Regions from separate parts of the Sporomusa termitida genome, predicted to be linked through region 1. Evidence: riboswitches for the same ligand, from Rfam matches in the RefSeq annotation. Region 1 holds a riboswitch; each other region holds the start of a gene.
What was found. A riboswitch is a leader RNA that binds a small molecule or an ion and turns the genes downstream of it on or off. The one in region 1 is predicted to bind cyclic di-AMP.
Positions count from the first base shown of each region.

Region 1 (5,910 bases):
GCTGCTCTGCCCCCACCATTTCCAGCATCTGGCCAACAAGCTGCTTATTAGCAGCCGCTTTTAACCGCCCCCGCATGCCGACAAACCCCAGGGCAACAATCTCCTCGACAGTCGCCGGAAAGGCTGCCGTATTCTGAGAATAATGCTGGGGTACATAGGCCATAATTCCCTGCCGGGCGGCAGACCGGATGCTGCCATTATCAATCAGGACCTGGCCCGCAGCAGGTTCAATCAGGCCGGCAATAATTTTCAACAGCGTGCTTTTGCCAGCCCCGTTTGGTCCTACTGCTACAACAAATTCTCCTTGCTGTACAGTAAAGGATATGTTGCTCAGAACCATTTCCGAATTATTATAACCAAAGGTAATATTATGCAGTTTAACTTCAGCCATATTAGCCTCCTCAGCCAGCGTTGTGCTCGTTTCGTACTCTACATAAGAATATTCCTATCTAGATGTTATCAGTCTGACTGGCATCTGTCAATTCTTGCCGCAGTTACTAAGACAATGCTACGAAAAAATACAGCGGCCAATCTATTACTCTCCCAATAAAGACTGGCCGGCAGAATGGTGTTATGATTATTACCAATATTTTACTCACTTATGCAAAATTTGCCAAGCTCATAGGCCCGGGCATAGGCACCACCCTGAGCGATAAGCTCCTGATGGGTGCCGGTTTCGGCGATCCTGCCGCCGTACAAATACAGGACCCGGTCAGAGGCCATAATGGTAGACATACGATGGGTAATGATAAACGTGGTGCGCCCGGCTCCGGCCTGTCTGATTGCAGCCATAACCAGCTTTTCCGTATGGGCGTCAAGGGCCGCAGTCGGTTCATCGAGGAGTAATATGGCCGGCTCGGTGATGATGGCCCGGGCGATTGCGATGCGCTGCCGTTGACCACCGGAAAGGTTGCCGCCTAATTCGCCGACCACAGTATCATAACCTGCCGGCAACTCCCGAATAAAATCATAGGCATTAGCAAGCCTGGCGGCCTGGTCAACCTGACTCATTGTGGCCGCCGGCCGGCCATAACGGATGTTTTCCAGTATTGACATGTTAAATAATATCGGTTCTTGCTGAATAAAACCAATATGCCTGCGCAGGGCACTAATTTTAAGCTCCCTGATATTAATACCATCCAGCAAGACAGCTCCGCTCTCCGGGTCATAAAACCGCAGCAGCAGATTGGCAAAGGATGATTTACCGGCCCCGCTCGGCCCCACAATGGCAATAACTTCGCCCGGGTACGCGGTCACATTAATATTGTTGAGCACCGGTTGCCCTGGCTGATACGCAAAAGAAACATTCCTGAACTCTACCCGTCCCTGGGCCTGGGCCAGCTCCAGACGGCCGTCTGCCACAGCCGGCCTTTGTTCATTAAGCAGTCTGCTAATCCGTTCCCAGGCGACCACTCCCAGTTTAAGCTGAGTCAGGCCCTGACTAATTTTGCGGACAGGCGCCGGTACATTGATAATGTAGACAAGGAAGGCAAACATGCCGCCGACGGTAAGGTCCCCGTTAATAACCTCCCGCCCGCCGTACCAGACAATAATGGTTAAACCAATAGCAGCCAGAAATTCAACCAGCGGCTCCAGAATCGCGCTTAACCGCTGGGCCTTGAGCAAATCACCGGCAGCCAGCCGGATCTTATCACTAAATTTTCGATATTCATAATCTTCCCGGGCATAACTCTGCACAATCATAACTGCTACGACCGACTGTTGAATAATGGCCGTCACTTTGGCCAGGTGATGTTCCACAAGCGCCCCCAGGCGGCCTATTTTATGATTAAAACCGCTGATTGCCACAATAATAAACGGTAAAGTGCCAAAGGTAACCATTGCCAGTTCCCAGTCAAAATAAATCATGATTGCCATAATAGCCAGCAGATTAAGTGACTCGACAATAACGTCAGGAATACCTGCCGTAACTGCCTGCTGGATAAACAAAAGATCATTGGTAAATAATGAGAGGATCTCTCCCGAAGGCATCTTCATATAGTAGGCATAATCCAGTGACTGCAGTTTATTAAACATATCCTCGCGCAGCCTGGCCAGCATTTTATTACCGGCTTTAGCCATGCCATAACCATAACCATAGGAAAACAAACCGCGGATAAGATAGAGGAGGACAATTCCAACCGTAATAAAGTGTAAAAATGCAATATTACCGCCAGACAACGCATCATCAATCAACAGCTTCACAACCAACGGTGCCGCTAAACCGGCAGCACTGGCGATAACAAAACAAACTACCGCTGTTAAAGCCAGTAGCCAATAGGGAATGATAAATTTTCGCCAGTAAAAACTAAACATAATATATCTCCATGGCATAATCGGGTGACCACTTCTATTGTGGCAAATCCATTTATAGAATACAAGCATTATTAAATAAAAAGGGGAAGGCCGACAATTGCCTTCCCTGCTGTCAGTTTACATCACCCTGCGGGCACCAATATAGCGCGGCCCCCAGTAACTACTGTTCATGCCGTTAATAGCAACACCGCGGCTGGACGTAGCACTTATAAACTTGCCGTCGCCAAGATAGATGCCACTGTGAGATGCCCCGGCAGCGTAAGTGCTGAAGAACACCAGATCACCCGGCCGGAGCCTGCTGTGTGATACGGCCCGCCCAATCCCAAACTGCTCATCAGCCATCCGCGGCAAGTAAACACCGCTCTGAGCAAAAACATAACGTGTAAAACCCGAACAATCGAAACCATTAGGGCTTGTCCCACCAAACACATAAGGCACGCCAGTATAACGCATTGAGGTCTGAATGATCCGCCGTACCGAAGTAGTGGAAGAATCACGGCTGACAGGGATATCCCGCCCCATCAGGGCCCGATAGGTTTGCGGCCCGATTACGCCATCGGCTTCAAGGCCACGGGCCTTCTGGAAAGCCTTCACGGCGCTGACCGTCACGTCGCCGAAATCACCATCTGCCGCACCGGCGTTAAAGCCAAGGCTGTTAAGCTGTGATTGAATTGCGGCTACTTCTTCTCCCTGGTCGCCAGCTTCATATGTACCAGAAGCAAAGGCGAAAGCAGTGGTTCCAAAAAAGAGACAGAAAACGACAATGAACCCAAAAAACTTGCGCAAACTGGTTTCTCCTCTCGCTGGCCTCCGAGGTTAGCTGCCGGGTTAGGGTTGCAGGCACCCTACCGGAGACATAACAGTCTCCGGTTTCACCCCCGTAAAGTGGTTCCCCCGTACTGGAGCTGGATTCGGCTTTCTATACGCTCACTTTTGTTATATTCTGTTTAAAATTAAAAATTCCTGCCTAAAATCGTGTTTTTTTTACAATTATTAGGGCAAAAAATAAGTTTTTTCTCCACCATTTACCTGCCGTCCTTTTCCTTTTGCCGGGTGAGCTCCGCCCGGAGCCAATAAAGCGGCCGCTGTTTCACTTCCTCAAAGATTCGCCCGATATATTCGCCAATAATCCCGATGCCGGATAGCTGCAAGCCGCCTAAAAGCAAGATACTGGCAGTAATTGTTGCCCAGCCGGGAACAGCCTCATTGGTAAACAGCCGGATATACAGAACCTGCAGGGTCAGAACAATGCTGGCAAAGCCCATGGCTATCCCCACATAAAAGGCAATGCGCAGCGGGGTTTTTGAATAGGCGGTAATACCGTCAAGAGCAAAATGCAGCATTCTTCGCCAGGAAAATTTAGATTGTCCGGCAAATCTCTTGGGGGCAACAAATTCTATGTAAGTCTGCCGGTACCCGATCGCACTGATCATGCCGCGAATGAACCGGGCCCGTTCGCGGAAACGGCAGAAGCTGTCCACCACTTTTCTATCCAGTAAACGAAAGTCAGACCCCCCTTCAGTTACCTGTACATTGGACATAACATTCATCATTTTATAGAACATACCCGAAGTAAAGCCTTTAAACCAGGAAACGCCCTCTGTGTTGATCCTGACTGTTTGTACTACCTCAAAGCCATTTTCCCATTCAGCAATCAGCAGCGGAATCATATCCGGCGGATGCTGCATATCGCCATCCATGGTAATGACGGCATGGCCTCTGGCATAATCCAAGCCACAGGTCAAAGCCACCTGATGGCCGAAATTCCGGGCCATAATCAAAGCCCGTACCCGCTCGTCCGCCTGCGCTAACCGCTCTAATATCAGAGGCGTGGCATCACTTGAGCCATCATCAATAAAAATCAGCTCAAAAGAATAGGCCAGCGGTGCCATATGTTTAACAACTTCCTGGTAAAAGTTATCAATATTGTCTTGTTCATTAAATACCGGTACAACAATTGAAATCACTTGCTTACTCAGTTCCATACCCGTCCCTCCCTGTTGCCACCCATTTATTATTACACTGTCAGCCTTTGTTTGCAATAAAATTCATATATTTTAATAGCATTAACATCCGGTAGGTAATTATTAAAGCCTGCTAGGTCGTTTGACAAAGCAGGCTTTAATGCACCATTTTATAGCTTGATATCCTGGCGCAAACTCATCGCGCCATGCAGGTATACATGCCTGATATCCGACTGGCGGGTATCAGTATTCAGAAGAATTAATACCCGGATACAAAGCGGCAGCGCATCCGGACACTCTAGCTCCTGGGTGCCGAAAAGGGGCACCTGGGTCCAGCCCAGCTTTCTGGCCCCGGCCGCCGGGAAAGCCGCATTCAGGTCCGGCGTGGAGCTAAAGATTACGGCCCCGATATCCTCCGTTTCGACCGCATTTTCCTGGATGATCGCCGCAAGCAGCTCAGCCACGCGTTCAAAAATCTCTTCACGATTGTTGTCTGTAACAGTTGTTGCACCACGAATGCCGCGCAGCATAATAAACCACTCCTAGAGAAGAATTAAACAGGCCACAAGTTACACTATACGTGCAAAAACATCTTTTTCCTGCCGTTACTGTAAACTACTTGCAATTATTTTTTTTAGCTGGTTTGTTACAGCGGCAGGAAGCACACAGGTGGCACCGCCACCAGCCGCATTCGGGGCAGACGGAATTAGCCGGATTCAATTCCACATACTGGCCTTGATTGTATTCCTGCCAGCAAAAAATTGCCCCTGTTACTTTCTTCAACTTAACAGCCCGTGTATTCACCCAGAGTTTTTGACCTAAAACAGTAATTAACAGCTCATGGCAGCTTTTTTCCTGATTAAACCGGTAATCTTCAGCCGGAAAAAGCTCAGGCTCTTCCTTCAGAGTAAGAACCACATTGAGGGCACTGTAATTCACAACCCCACCTCCCGCATGCTAATACCTATGTCAGCGGCAGGCTGTTTATACGCCAGTCTTGCAAAATAGTAAGCACCCGGTCGGCAGTGGCAGCAACCCCCGGCTGCACGGCCTCACTCAGTTCCAGACCAACATCAATAACTGCCGGCTGAATACCAAGGATAACGACTTCCCGGACAGGCTGCGCCAATAGTTCCAGGGCGGCCAGAACATCCTGAATCCCCAGCTCGTGCAGCGATACCTTGTTTTTAAAATAGGCTTTAACCTCTTCATTGGCAAACTGGTACAGGTCGCCGGGGCTGCCGCCGCCGCTTACGGCATCAATGATCAGCAAACGGTCCGCGCCGGTCACAAACCGCAACAGCTCCATCCCCAGGGTACCGCCATCCAGTACCTGCACATTGTCCGGAAAGCGATAGCGCCGGGTAAGTTCCTCAACCACCCGGACACCAAACCCTTCATCCTGCATCAGGATATTACCGACACCCAGAATAATAATTTTCTCCATCGCGGCAGCTCCTATTTTGCCTGAGTTTTCTTAGTATCTGTGATATCGCCCAGGTCGTCCGGCTCTTCCTCCATATATTTAACCCCGGAGAACATGGCTGAAATCTCGCCGCCTTTTTCGGTTAAGTCAGCCCTGATCGCCATATATACATGGACAATGACAAACAGTATAATAAACCAGGCA
Region 1 is NZ_CP036259.1:1,670,858-1,676,767, reverse strand. Features, by position in the region: gene SPTER_RS07425 (metal ABC transporter ATP-binding protein) at 1-391, opposite strand, end outside; gene SPTER_RS07420 (ABC transporter ATP-binding protein) at 592-2,316, opposite strand; gene SPTER_RS07415 (C40 family peptidase) at 2,434-3,102, opposite strand; cyclic di-AMP (ydaO/yuaA leader) riboswitch at 3,107-3,243, opposite strand; gene SPTER_RS07410 (glycosyltransferase family 2 protein) at 3,342-4,301, opposite strand; gene aroH (chorismate mutase) at 4,451-4,810, opposite strand; gene SPTER_RS07400 (hypothetical protein) at 4,896-5,219, opposite strand; gene SPTER_RS07395 (HyaD/HybD family hydrogenase maturation endopeptidase) at 5,245-5,727, opposite strand; gene cybH (Ni/Fe-hydrogenase, b-type cytochrome subunit) at 5,739-5,910, opposite strand, start outside.

Region 2 (5,910 bases), 2.6 Mb from region 1:
ATGAGCGGCTGAGGGGACATATGCCGGTTTATGAAGTCATCCAGTATAAAGGCCTGGAAATTGATACTGCTTCCCACAAAATTCTCGTCAATGACAAAGAAGTGCAGCTAACAGCCAAGGAATATGAACTGTTAGTATTCCTTGCTTCAAATCCCAATATTGTATTTAGCAAAGATCATATTTTCGATACGATCTGGGGCGATGAATACTGTGGCGATACGGCCACAGTAGCAGTGCATATCCAGAAAATACGTAAAAAAATTGAAAAAGATCCTGCCAACCCTGAATATATTGAAACCCTCTGGGGAACAGGCTATAGATTCAATCCGGTATAACGCCAGCCGGCATTTTTACAGCGCTATTTACAATAAAATGGTCACTTTATCCATCACCTGAATACTATATAATAATTGTTTATGTAATATTTTTTTCAGGAGGTGGCGCAAGTGGCCATGCAAGATACCAGGGCTGGCCTTACCAGATTCTTAGACCATTCTGTCGGACAACAAGTCGAGCTTGAGATACTTGGACGCTTCATATTAAAAGGCACGCTGGCAGCTTATGATGATGCCAGGGTAAACCTGACAGATGTTGTCCTTGAGGCTAATGAGCAAGCTGTTGCTTTCCCCTGCTATACACTTGATGTAAAACATATATCAAACTATTCGCCGAATCGGTTTGTGTTTCCCTATAACCTTGCCTTTCGCAAAATAACACCCGTAAATGGTTTTGATATTTCAAGCCCTGACAATGCCGGACAAAACAACTATGCCTGGTCAATGGCTGAATTAGGCGACTACATTTATGTCGGCACAGCCAGAAATATTCCCTATTCTATCTTAAGCAGCGGCTTATTCGGAAATATTCCGCTGCCAGCGGCCTTGGTACCCCAAGCTGTCGATAACACCGGCGAAATCTGGCGCTATAAAAAAGATGGCACAGCTGGCTGGCAGCAAGTGTATAAAGCGCCGATAGCCTCGTCAAATATTGGCTTTCGCTATATGATTACCTACAATAACGCCCTCTACGCCGGCGCAATTACACCGGCAAGCCCTGAATTGTTACTCCTAAAATCTATAGACGGCGAGACCTGGACGCCCCTGGTCTCAGATATTCAGGGCTATGCAACCAGAGCCATTGTTGTCCACCAGGGTCGTCTGTATATGGGGGCTCTGCCGCTGACCGGTGTTGCCGAAGCGCAGTTATTCACAACGACTGACCCGGAACTTGGCTGGGAAAAAGTAAATCTCGCCGGCAATGCTGACAGCAATCCCCAGGGTAATATTGATCTGCTGCTAAGCTGCAATGAGCAACTCTATGTGGCTACAGCCCTGCCGACAGGCTTTGAACTCTGGCGGACCAACAACACCCTGCCGCAGGTAAATGACTGGAAGCTGGTTGTCGATAAGGGCGCCGGCGACGCCCGCAATGAACACCCCTCTTCATTGGCGGTGTTTAACGGCCATATCTACATTGGTACGGCCATTGAAGCAGCGATTCTAAGCATCAGCCCTGACGCTCCGCTGGTAGCGCCGAAGGGCTTTGATGTCATCCGGGTTGCGCCCGATGACAGCTGGGAATTAATAGTAGGGGGCATCCCGGTCAGCCCCACAGAACCAGTAACCGGCACGCGCGGTCTGCCGTTAAGCGGCTATCCTTCCGGCTTCGGCGATCTAACCAATGGCTACTGCTGGCAGATCCAGGCTTTCGACGACAAACTTTATCTTGGCACCTGGAGCTGGAATAATCTGATACCGCAGATTATCTCTGTGATCCCTGATGTCGTGGAATCATTGCTGCCGGCTAATACGGCGGACTCAATTACACAATTTCTTAGATTAATCTTTTCCGCTTATCTGATTAAAGCGCTCTATATTATCGGCTACAGATCACTTGGCTGTGATCTCTGGGAATCAAATGACGGCATTCTCTGGCTGCCGGTTTCTCTAAATGGTTTGGGTAATCCCTATAATTATGGTGTAAGCAACTTATTTGCTGCCTCTGACCAAAAACTATATCTGGGGACGGCAAATCCGTTCCAGGGCTGCGAAGTCTGGGTAAAAAACGCGCAGTAAAAATAAGAGATTAATCTAGACCTGCTGCCGGAGTCCTGCTTAGAGGAGGGGCCACCACAGTTTAACAGGGTACAAACCAAAGCAGCTTGCCCTAATTAGGGAAAGCTGCTTACTCGCTGCACTCTGTCAGTGAATACCAAAACATTGCCTGTCAGTCTTCAGCCCAGAAACATTACGGTCAAGCTAATATACAGGGATATTCTGCCTGAACATCTCGGCAATGATCGTTTCCATCGTATACATTCCCGGCGACTTGCCGATCAGAAAATTTACTGCAAAAATAGCACCCTGGCCAAAAGCGGCCCTGCTGATGCTTTCATGGGACAGCCGGATCGTCTGGTTCGGCATGCCAAAGATGATTTCATGGCGGCCAACAATGCCGCCGACGCGGATAGAATTCAAATGCTCCTCCACATTAAGGCTAAGCACATTGGCAATTCTTTTCGCGGTTCCCGATACCTCTTTTTTCCCTTTAAAATGCTCCTCAACGATCTCAATGTCGGCATGGGGCGCTATTTTTTGCAAAATCTGCGCCGCAACCATCAATACGTTAATCCCTAACGTAATATTAGGAGAATAAAGTACAGGCGCAAACTCTGCATAGGATTTCAGTATTTCCAGTTCTTCCTGTTCATATTGGGAAATGGCGGAAATAATGGGTATTCCCGCCTGCGCTGCTTTTGCGTACAAATATACACCCGTCGAGTCCGAAAAATCTACCAAAGCATCTACCGGCCTCTCTCTAAAAAAACTATCATCAATGTCATCAGCAGAGAATATTTCCCCTGCATCAAACTCATGCCCCAACAAACGGCTGGCATATTTTTGATGATCAGTATCACCTTTGCGAACTACCCAAACCAGAGTAAATAAGCTGTCCTGCAAAAATTCATTAGCAACAACTTTACCTGTTTTCCCAAAACCGAAAATACCAATCCTGATTTTCCCCATTATATTCCTCCTTAAAACTGTAGTTTGTTTTTTTTCTACCGCCATCCTGCATGTGATAGAAAACTTTCAAAACCAGCTTTTGAGAAGGATCCTCAAAGACATTTAATTGCCTTTGAAGAACGGCAGGACAAATACATCCTTCTCTTTCAACGCCTACGAGGTTAGCTGACGGATTCGGGCAGAAAGAAATTCGCCCTACCTGGCTTACCCAGGATTCACCCCAAAAATGGTTCCCCCGCTTCCATTAAATGAAACTCGGCGATTGCCGTTAGCCCAAACAGAGACTCCTTATGTTTAATAATACCTTATTTCCCTTTTATTTACAACTTTAAGTGATAGTGGCACCTATCATTGCTGCCTAACCTATCAACTTACGCCGTTCTTAAATCATATCATTTATAACGACTATTTACAAGACAAAACCACCGTCCCCATGTCAGCAAAACGGTAAAACTCCTGCGTGCGGCCTGACGGCAGGAGTCTTAGCACGTAAACATGGTTAAATCAGCCCGTAAGCCTTCATTTCAGACCGGAGAAGCTCAAGATTGTCCTCACTGATTTCGGTTAACGGCATCCGGCATTGACCGGCCTTATACCCCAGCAGGTTAACAGCGGCTTTAATCGGAATCGGGTTTACCTCGCTAAATAATGCTTTGATAAGATTAAGGGTCTGCAGTTGCAGTTTGATGGCACCGGCAACATCTCCCTGGATGAATTTCATCACCATATCGTGAGTATCCCGGGGGATGATGTTGGCCATAACCGAGATAACCCCCTTACCACCGAGTGACAATACCGGCAAGACCATGTTATCATCACCGGAATATACGGTAAAATCCTCACCGCACAGATTTACCACATCGCCGACCTGACCCAGGTTACACTCTTTAACGGCAATAATATTGTCTATTGCTGCCAATGCTTTTATCGTCTCCGGATTCAGATTTAAATTGGTTCTACCGGGTACATTGTACAGGATTAACGGTATGCTGACACTGTCGGCAATAAGCTTAAAATGCCCGTACAAGCCCTTTTGTGTAGCTTTATTATAATATGGCGTAACCGATAATAACCCGTCAGCCCCAACTGCTTCCGCTGCTTTCGATAATTCGATGGCATGCCGGGTATCATTGCTGCCGGTACCGGCAATAACCGGTACCCGTTTGTTAATTGCGTTTACCGCAAATTTAATCGCGGCAATATGCTCGTCATCCGGCATTGTGGAGGCTTCGCCGGTAGTGCCGCAGATGATAATGGCATCTGACCCGCCTTTAATCTGAAACTCAATCAGCTCTGTGAACGCCTGATAGTCAATGCCATTGTGTGTAAAGGGAGTTACAATAGCTACGCCGGAGCCGGTAAATAATGGTTTTTTCATTAGTCTAACCGCCTTTATTTAATATTTTTACATTAGATCTCACTTATACAACGCGTTAAAAAGCCGGGCAACCGTATGTGTTGGCAAAACAGCACACGTCACGCCTTATGGTGGAGTGTTATTTACTTTATTATTCTACCATATTCCGGATAAAAAAAGCATCTTTCCCGGCCATTATCGCCTAATTTCAGAAAAGTCATTACCTGCTGTCGCCCGCTCTTACCCCCTGCTGTCATTGTTAATATTTATTCTCAGCCGCAGGGACATACCTCTCCCTGCCACACACTAAAAGCTGCTTTTTAACGACAGAACAGAGTAATTCTCTGATTTACTTACACAAATACTATCAATATTCCAATTCCGGCAGCAGAAATCCTGCCGCATCAGCATGAATTTAACAGCTGACCTGCCTATTCTGCCAGAATCAAAATTACATCTGTATCGAGCGTTAAAATGTTTTGTTATACCCTATTGACAAAAAACCGTTGTCCTGTGATAATGAATAATAAGTAAACAACCCCCGCTGCATAATGCCGGTAAACGAATCAAACTGTAAACAAGCTGGCCTTTGCAAGAGAAAATTGACTAATTAAATCACCACAAGTGATGATTGGGATGAAAGCAACAGGAGAAACGCTCCAGAGAGCCGGCGGTTGGTGTAAGCCGGTGTGTGACTGTTGCCGTTACCTCGCCCATGAACTCTTCAGTTGACATGTATACATTATGAAGTATACATCAGATTGAAGCGCGGCCCGGCGTTAAGGGAATGTCCCGTCATACCAACGGGCATAAGAGTACAATGTAGGGTGGTACCGCGAATTCGCCCCTACTGGCAGAGCGATCTGTCAGTAGGGGTTTTTACTTTTCTTAGGGAGGGTTAAGGCATTTAGTTGTTGTCATACCGTTAGCGGCAGCATTAAAAAAAAGAAAAGGTGGAGAATTTATATGTTTAATGTGCGCAGTAGTATCAAAAAGTGGTCCTCAGCTACCCTGGCCCTGGTATTTGCCGCTTCAGTCACCGGCTGCGGCGGCAGCCAGCCGGCAGCCCCGGCCAGCCCGGAAGCAGGCGCCCCGGCCAAAATCGGGGTAGTATCGTATCTTACCGGTGGCGGCGCTGCTTATGGCGAAGCGATTAAACAGGGCCTGGAGCTGGCCCGGGACGAAATCAACACCCAGGGCAAAGTCAAAATCGAGCTCATTTTTGAAGACTCTAAAGGGGATAAAAATGAAGCCATTAATGCCACCAATAAACTCATTCATAAAGACAATGTAATCGGCATTATCGGTCCGACCCTGAGTGGGGAAATGTTTGCCGTGGGTCCGATTGCCACTCAGGCCGGGGTATCGATTATGGGTACTTCGACCACCGCTGAGGGGATAACAGATATCGGCGACTATGTCTTCCGCAATGCCTTACCGGAGTCCCTGGCCATTCCCCATGCGGTAAAAAAGGCCCAGGAAAAACTCGGCTTAAAAAAAGTGGCCGTCATGTATTCAAACAACAAT
Region 2 is NZ_CP036259.1:4,248,799-4,254,708, forward strand. Features, by position in the region: gene SPTER_RS19800 (response regulator transcription factor) at 1-335, shown strand, start outside; gene SPTER_RS19805 (hypothetical protein) at 447-2,075, shown strand; gene SPTER_RS19810 (4-hydroxy-tetrahydrodipicolinate reductase) at 2,259-3,026, opposite strand; cyclic di-AMP (ydaO/yuaA leader) riboswitch at 3,163-3,297, opposite strand; gene dapA (4-hydroxy-tetrahydrodipicolinate synthase) at 3,526-4,404, opposite strand; gene SPTER_RS19820 (ABC transporter substrate-binding protein) at 5,350-5,910, shown strand, end outside.
Region 2: another riboswitch for cyclic di-AMP. It lies ahead of SPTER_RS19810 (4-hydroxy-tetrahydrodipicolinate reductase); the one in region 1 lies ahead of SPTER_RS07415 (C40 family peptidase).

Region 3 (5,910 bases), 450 kb from region 1:
TCAAACACCTGAGTTGCTGCAACCAAATTAAGGTTATTTAGACTATCTGTCCCCGGCAAGCCCAAAAATGCGGAACAAATATTGGCCGACATTGAGAATAAAACAACGAAAACGGTAATAATAATAATTTTTTTGGTCATAGGCGTACACTCCTCTTAGCAATAGTAATAGTATCTCCAAGCTGCCTAAGTTTTACATGCAGGAATAGTGAATCTAACGGAGAATATACGAGATTTAGACAGCGTTTGTCAATTTACGCAAAACAGGAGCGACTAAATGAAGTATAAATCACAGCTGTTTCAGGCACTATGCAGCTTAAGCGTTGTGTGTCTTATCCTGTTGGTAGCCTCGCCACCGGCGCTGTTCCTCTTCTTTACTAACTCGCCTGTGCCGGTGGCTGGTTCGCCTCTCTATCTGGAAACCTCGTCTCCTGGCTCTGACGTCGCATATACCTTGCCAGATATAGTTGCCGACGCCTGTTATATAAATGAAAACCCTGAATTTATGCCGGTTTCAGGTAAACCCGTTTATGATGTATTCACTGTGGAAGAGCGGCAGTCAAGCGGATTAGGGCTGGAGGTCCCGGCCGTTAGCCCCTATCGTGCGGAAAAAGTCGTGTATCTTACTTTTGATGATGGTCCGGCACCTGAAACTACGCCGGTGGTGCTTGACATTTTAGGACGTTACGGCATTAAGGCAACTTTTTTTGTAGTGGGTAATCAAGCGGAAAAGCATCCGGCGATTGTACGCCGCATTTATCAGGAAGGCCATGCACTTGGCAATCACTCTTATAATCATGTGTACCGTGACCTGTATCAGTCAGCCAACACCTATATTGCACAATTGCACCATACTGATGAGATTGTACGGAGCATCATTGGTGCTCGACCGCGTATCTCCCGTGCGCCAGGTGGTTCTGCCGGTAGTTTTACCAAAGAATACTGGGATATATTGAGCACACAGGGATATGTTGAAATAGGCTGGAATATCAGCGCCGGCGATGCTTCTAATGCCAAAGCCGGACGAATTGTGGATAATATTGTTGCCCAGATGAAAAATGAAAATTTATGGAGCCATGCTATTGTGCTGCTGCACGATGGCCGCGGCCATCATGAGACTGTAAAAGCCCTGCCTGAAATCATTACGTTTTATCAAGACCGCCAATTCGAATTCCGGGTTGTCAGTTTCGAGACCCCTGCCCCGTGGTAACAGTGGTAACAATAGATAGATGTAAAAAATGCTTTGGACCTGGTCCAAAGCATTTTTGCAGTTAAACACTGTAATTAGGCGATTCTTTGGTTATGCTGATATCATGGGGGTGGCTTTCTTTTAAACCAGCGCCAGTGATCCGGATAAACTGGGTTTTGGTAATAAGTTCTTCAATAGTGCGGACCCCGCAGTAACCCATACCAGCCCGCAGGCCGCCTATTAGTTGAAATACGGTATCAGCTACTGAACCTTTGTACGGTACCCGCCCTTCGATTCCTTCAGGCACGAGCTTGTCCATGTTTTCCTGGAAATAGCGGTCTTTGCTGCCTTCAGCCATCGCTCCCAGCGAACCCATTCCCCGGTATACTTTGTAGCTGCGGCCTTGATAAATAATAGTTTCGCCCGGGCTCTCCTCTGTACCGGCCAGCAGGTTGCCAACCATTACAATCTGGGCACCGGCGGCAATTGCTTTGGCTACATCGCCTGAATACTTGATACCGCCGTCAGCAATAACCGGTACCTTGTATTCATTGGCGGCCCTGGCGCAGTTATAAATGGCAGTTATTTGCGGTACGCCAATACCGGCAATGACCCGGGTAGTGCAAATCGAACCAGGTCCAATACCTACTTTTACTGCATCGGCGCCGGCTTCAATCAAATCACGGGTAGCCTCGGCTGTGGCAACATTACCGGCAATCAGATCAATGGCGGGGAAGGCATCTTTAATTTTTCGCACTGAGTCCAGTACACCCTGGGAGTGGCCATGGGCAGTATCTACAACAATTACGTCAACCTTAGCGCCAGCAATGGCCTCTACCCGCTCCATCATGTCTGACCCAACCCCGACTGCGGCCGCAACCAGCAGGCGGCCTTTGCCGTCTTTGGCAGAGTTCGGATATTTTTGGGCTTTTTCAATATCTTTAATGGTAATAAGACCCTTTAAATTTCCCTCAGCATCAAGAAGTGGCAGTTTTTCGATCCGGTGCTCGCGCAAAATGGCTTTGGCTTCTTCCAGCGAGGTGCCGACATGGGCGGTGATAAGATGCTCTCTGGTCATACAGTCGGAGATTTTACGGCTTAAATCAGTTTCAAAACGTAAATCGCGGTTGGTCAGTATTCCCACCAGCTTATTATTGGTGGTAACAGGAACCCCTGAAATCCGGTATTTCTCCATAAGCTCGTGAGCATCCTGCAGCGTATTGTTAGGCGATAAGAATATCGGGTCAACAATTATACCATGCTCAGACCGTTTGACTTTGTCAATTTCATTGGCCTGACGGGCGATCGGCATATTTTTATGGATTACCCCGATGCCGCCTTCACGCGCCATGGCAATCGCCATCCGGGCCTCGGTAACGGTATCCATTCCGGAGCTGATAACTGGAATATTAAGCTTGATATTTTTAGTCAAATATGTAGCTACTTCCACTTCCCTGGGCAGTACTTCCGATTTTGCCGGAACCAGCAAAACATCATCAAAAGTTAACCCTTCAGGACCGAATTTGTTGTCAAACATTGACTAAACTCCTTTCACTAGTGCCTTGGCCAGGTTGAAAATTCAGGTTAAATCCGGTCAAGGTACTAAACACATCTAATAGGTATTTCTCAATATAATAACATAAATAAAGTTACCAAATCTACCATTTTTCATGTCTTTATAAAAAATAAAAATAATGCCTGGTATTGTACCAGGCATTTCTATTAACTAAGAACATATACTTTAACCTTTTGGACACCAAAATCATAAGCCTTAGCTACAGAAACCATGGCAATGTCAATACGGTTGCCTTTAATTGCACCACCGGTATCTTCAGCTATGCCATACATGCCGCTGCCGTCAGCAAACTGAATATATACCCTTGAGCCCAGCGGAATTACCCGTGGGTCAACGGCAATCACACCTGGACGTATCTGAGTGCCCATATACGTCAGGTTGCCCCATTGGCCATTATCATGCGGGCCGGGGGCATAGGCCGTAGCTTTGATGTCCAGAACGGATTTGTAACGTTCTGGTGCACTGCCGCGTGATACCTCTGTTCCCCGCTTGTCCAACAGCAATTGAAAGGTAGCCTGCCCAACAATACCGTCGGCAGCAATATTTTTAGCCTGCTGGAATGCCAGGACCGCTTGTTCGGTAGTTGCACCAAATACGCCATCAACCGCAAGGTTATAGCCTAGATCATTAAGCCGGCTCTGAAGCTCTTGTACATCCTGCCCTGCCATACCAGGTTTGAGTGCCTGATCACCTAAAGCGGCAGAGACTGGTGCCAGCCAGAGAGTGACTGTCAGAACAGCCAGCACACCGGTACTGCCTATAATTTTTTTGATGTTTTTCATTAAAACACCCCTTTCTAAAGCCTACGAGGTTAGCTGACGGGTTCGGGATAAAGGGAAATCCCTACCGCAGAACGCGGATTCACCCCAAAAAATGGGTTCCCCATTTTCCTCATAACAACAAGGAAATTCGGCTTGTCGATAGTGTACATGATTTTTGGCTATAAAGCAAGTCAATATAAGTTCGTTTATTAATAAATAACAACTATTAACTTTGTTTTTTGAGCGTATCCCCGGCAATGCTTGGGTTTTTAATCATTCAAAATACGACCTGCAGAAAAAGTAACGGAGGCTGCAGTTTGCAGCCCCCCCTTCCGGCTATCCTTCTTTACCTAACATAAACGGTGCAAAGCCGAGCTGTCCCCAATAATGATTAAGTAAGGATTGAATAATACCGGCCAAACGTCTCCGCATCATTTTTTTGGTCTCGGCTAAGGAATGGAAAAACAATCTGGTCGCAGGATGGGCGCTATTGGCGGCTGCCTGTTGGTAATATTGGGCCGATCGGTCAAACAGGGTATATACAGACCAGAGGGCTGTAAGGGCAGGCAGGTTTACCGAATCTGTCGCCGGCTTGTCCCGGTGTGTGAACTGCTGCCAGTCCGAGTCACTGCCAAGCAGCCCGGTAGTTTCGACAACCGGGTATTTGTCAATATTAACATCTGTGGCACTGGCAACAGTAAGTAATGCATAGAAGTTTTCCTGGAATTTGTTAATCAGAGCCATTGCCGGTAAAGGGCCGGTATTGGCTGATAGTAGTGTAATTTGATTATTCAGTGCAGTTTCCAGTTCAAGCGCAAATTGCAGCGGCAGCATGTTAGTGAGTCACCACCTTTTTATTATATTAGGAAATTAGGCCATTTCCTAATATAATGGCCTAATTGATTATCTATCTGCTGCTAATATGCCAGCCTTGGCAATATGTTGGGTTGGGGCCTCGCGTAACACAATGGTTACCGCTTCCGGCGGGCATTTAGCAGTTTCCACAATGGCTGCCGTTATTTTCTTGACCATTTCACGTTTTTGCTCCAAAGAACGACCTTCTAACATGTCGATTTGTACGATAGGCATAGATATCCCTCCCGGTTATTTATAGTTTTTATCTTCGCCATCTATACATATAATCCCTGCTCAATGAATAGAGATTAAATGACTTGGGAAACTCTCTATCACTAATTCATATGATGTAGCATACGATAAACTAGAGTTTCCTAAATCATGTAAAAAAAGAAGGAGGATTTTTATGGCTACCTTAAAAGATATTGAAAGAGTTTACGGGTGCGAAATTAATGCTATTGATACGCCGCCCTTCACTACTACCCTGCCTGTTAATGGCACGGTAGGCCTATGCTCAATTACTGTACCTACACGCCGGGACGCCTACCTGGTACGAGCCGTCATTAACTGGAGCGTAACCTTTACTCCCATATTACCGGCTGTTAATCTCCTTAGCTCCCCCGGCGCTGCTCAAGTCCAATTTGAAATCCTGAAAGACGGCGGCCCTATCGCCCGCGTAACGCAATCGCTTGGGCAACTGGGTTTTATTGTTGGTGCTGTTTTCAATACTACAACTTCCAACTTTGGTATTGCCGCCCTGCAAGTCTTGGATACCAGCTCATTATGCGGTACTTCCAACGAGCTTTCAACTTTCGAAGTTCGCGCCACCAATATCAATTTGACAGTGCCGTTAAGCGTTGTTACTGGTACCATTATTCCCGTCGGGAATGTAGTATCCGCAGTTGGTCATGTATCTCTGGTAGTTGAGCAAGTCGATACTTGCAGGCAAGAAGCTGTAAATTCTTAGCATCAATTTACATGATCAGTTTGCAACGGGCACAGCATAAGATGTGCTCGTTGTATTTGTTTTAAACATGAATTATTTGCGGATATGGCGTTTCTTTCGCGCCTTGCGCCACCACATGCCACCGTAGATTGCAGCCACCAAAGCAATAATAAGAATAAGCCGTGTGCTATTTTCACCGGCAAAAACCAGGTCATGGCCAAGTAAAACCTTGATGATTACCGGCGGCAGTTTGCCGATACCTGTGGCTAGTAAAAAGTCTTTGCAAGAAATCCTGCTGATTGCAGCCACGGCGGTAATAATTCCTGACGGGGCTAAGGGCAGCAGCCTGGCAAGCAATAGCGCTTTGAAGCCGTTGGCAGCACTATAGTCATCTACCTGCTTCAAATAGGAACTTTTCTTAATCCAGCGCTCGACCGACGTGCGAAAGAAGTACCGGGCAAAGATAAACATGGCTATTGCGCCAATCACTTCGCCAACCCAGGAAATAACGATGCCTCCCCATAACCCGAATACAATACCGGCTGCCCCGGAAAGAATCATAAACGGGAAAACAATGGTAAATG
Region 3 is NZ_CP036259.1:2,117,080-2,122,989, forward strand. Features, by position in the region: gene SPTER_RS09740 (transglycosylase domain-containing protein) at 1-140, opposite strand, end outside; gene SPTER_RS09745 (polysaccharide deacetylase family protein) at 277-1,209, shown strand; gene guaB (IMP dehydrogenase) at 1,271-2,725, opposite strand; gene SPTER_RS25625 (peptidoglycan-binding protein) at 2,911-3,546, opposite strand; cyclic di-AMP (ydaO/yuaA leader) riboswitch at 3,550-3,689, opposite strand; gene SPTER_RS09760 (hypothetical protein) at 3,862-4,359, opposite strand; gene SPTER_RS09765 (2-hydroxymuconate tautomerase) at 4,429-4,614, opposite strand; gene SPTER_RS09770 (hypothetical protein) at 4,787-5,347, shown strand; gene SPTER_RS09775 (TVP38/TMEM64 family protein) at 5,420-5,910, opposite strand, start outside.
Region 3: another riboswitch for cyclic di-AMP. It lies ahead of SPTER_RS25625 (peptidoglycan-binding protein); the one in region 1 lies ahead of SPTER_RS07415 (C40 family peptidase).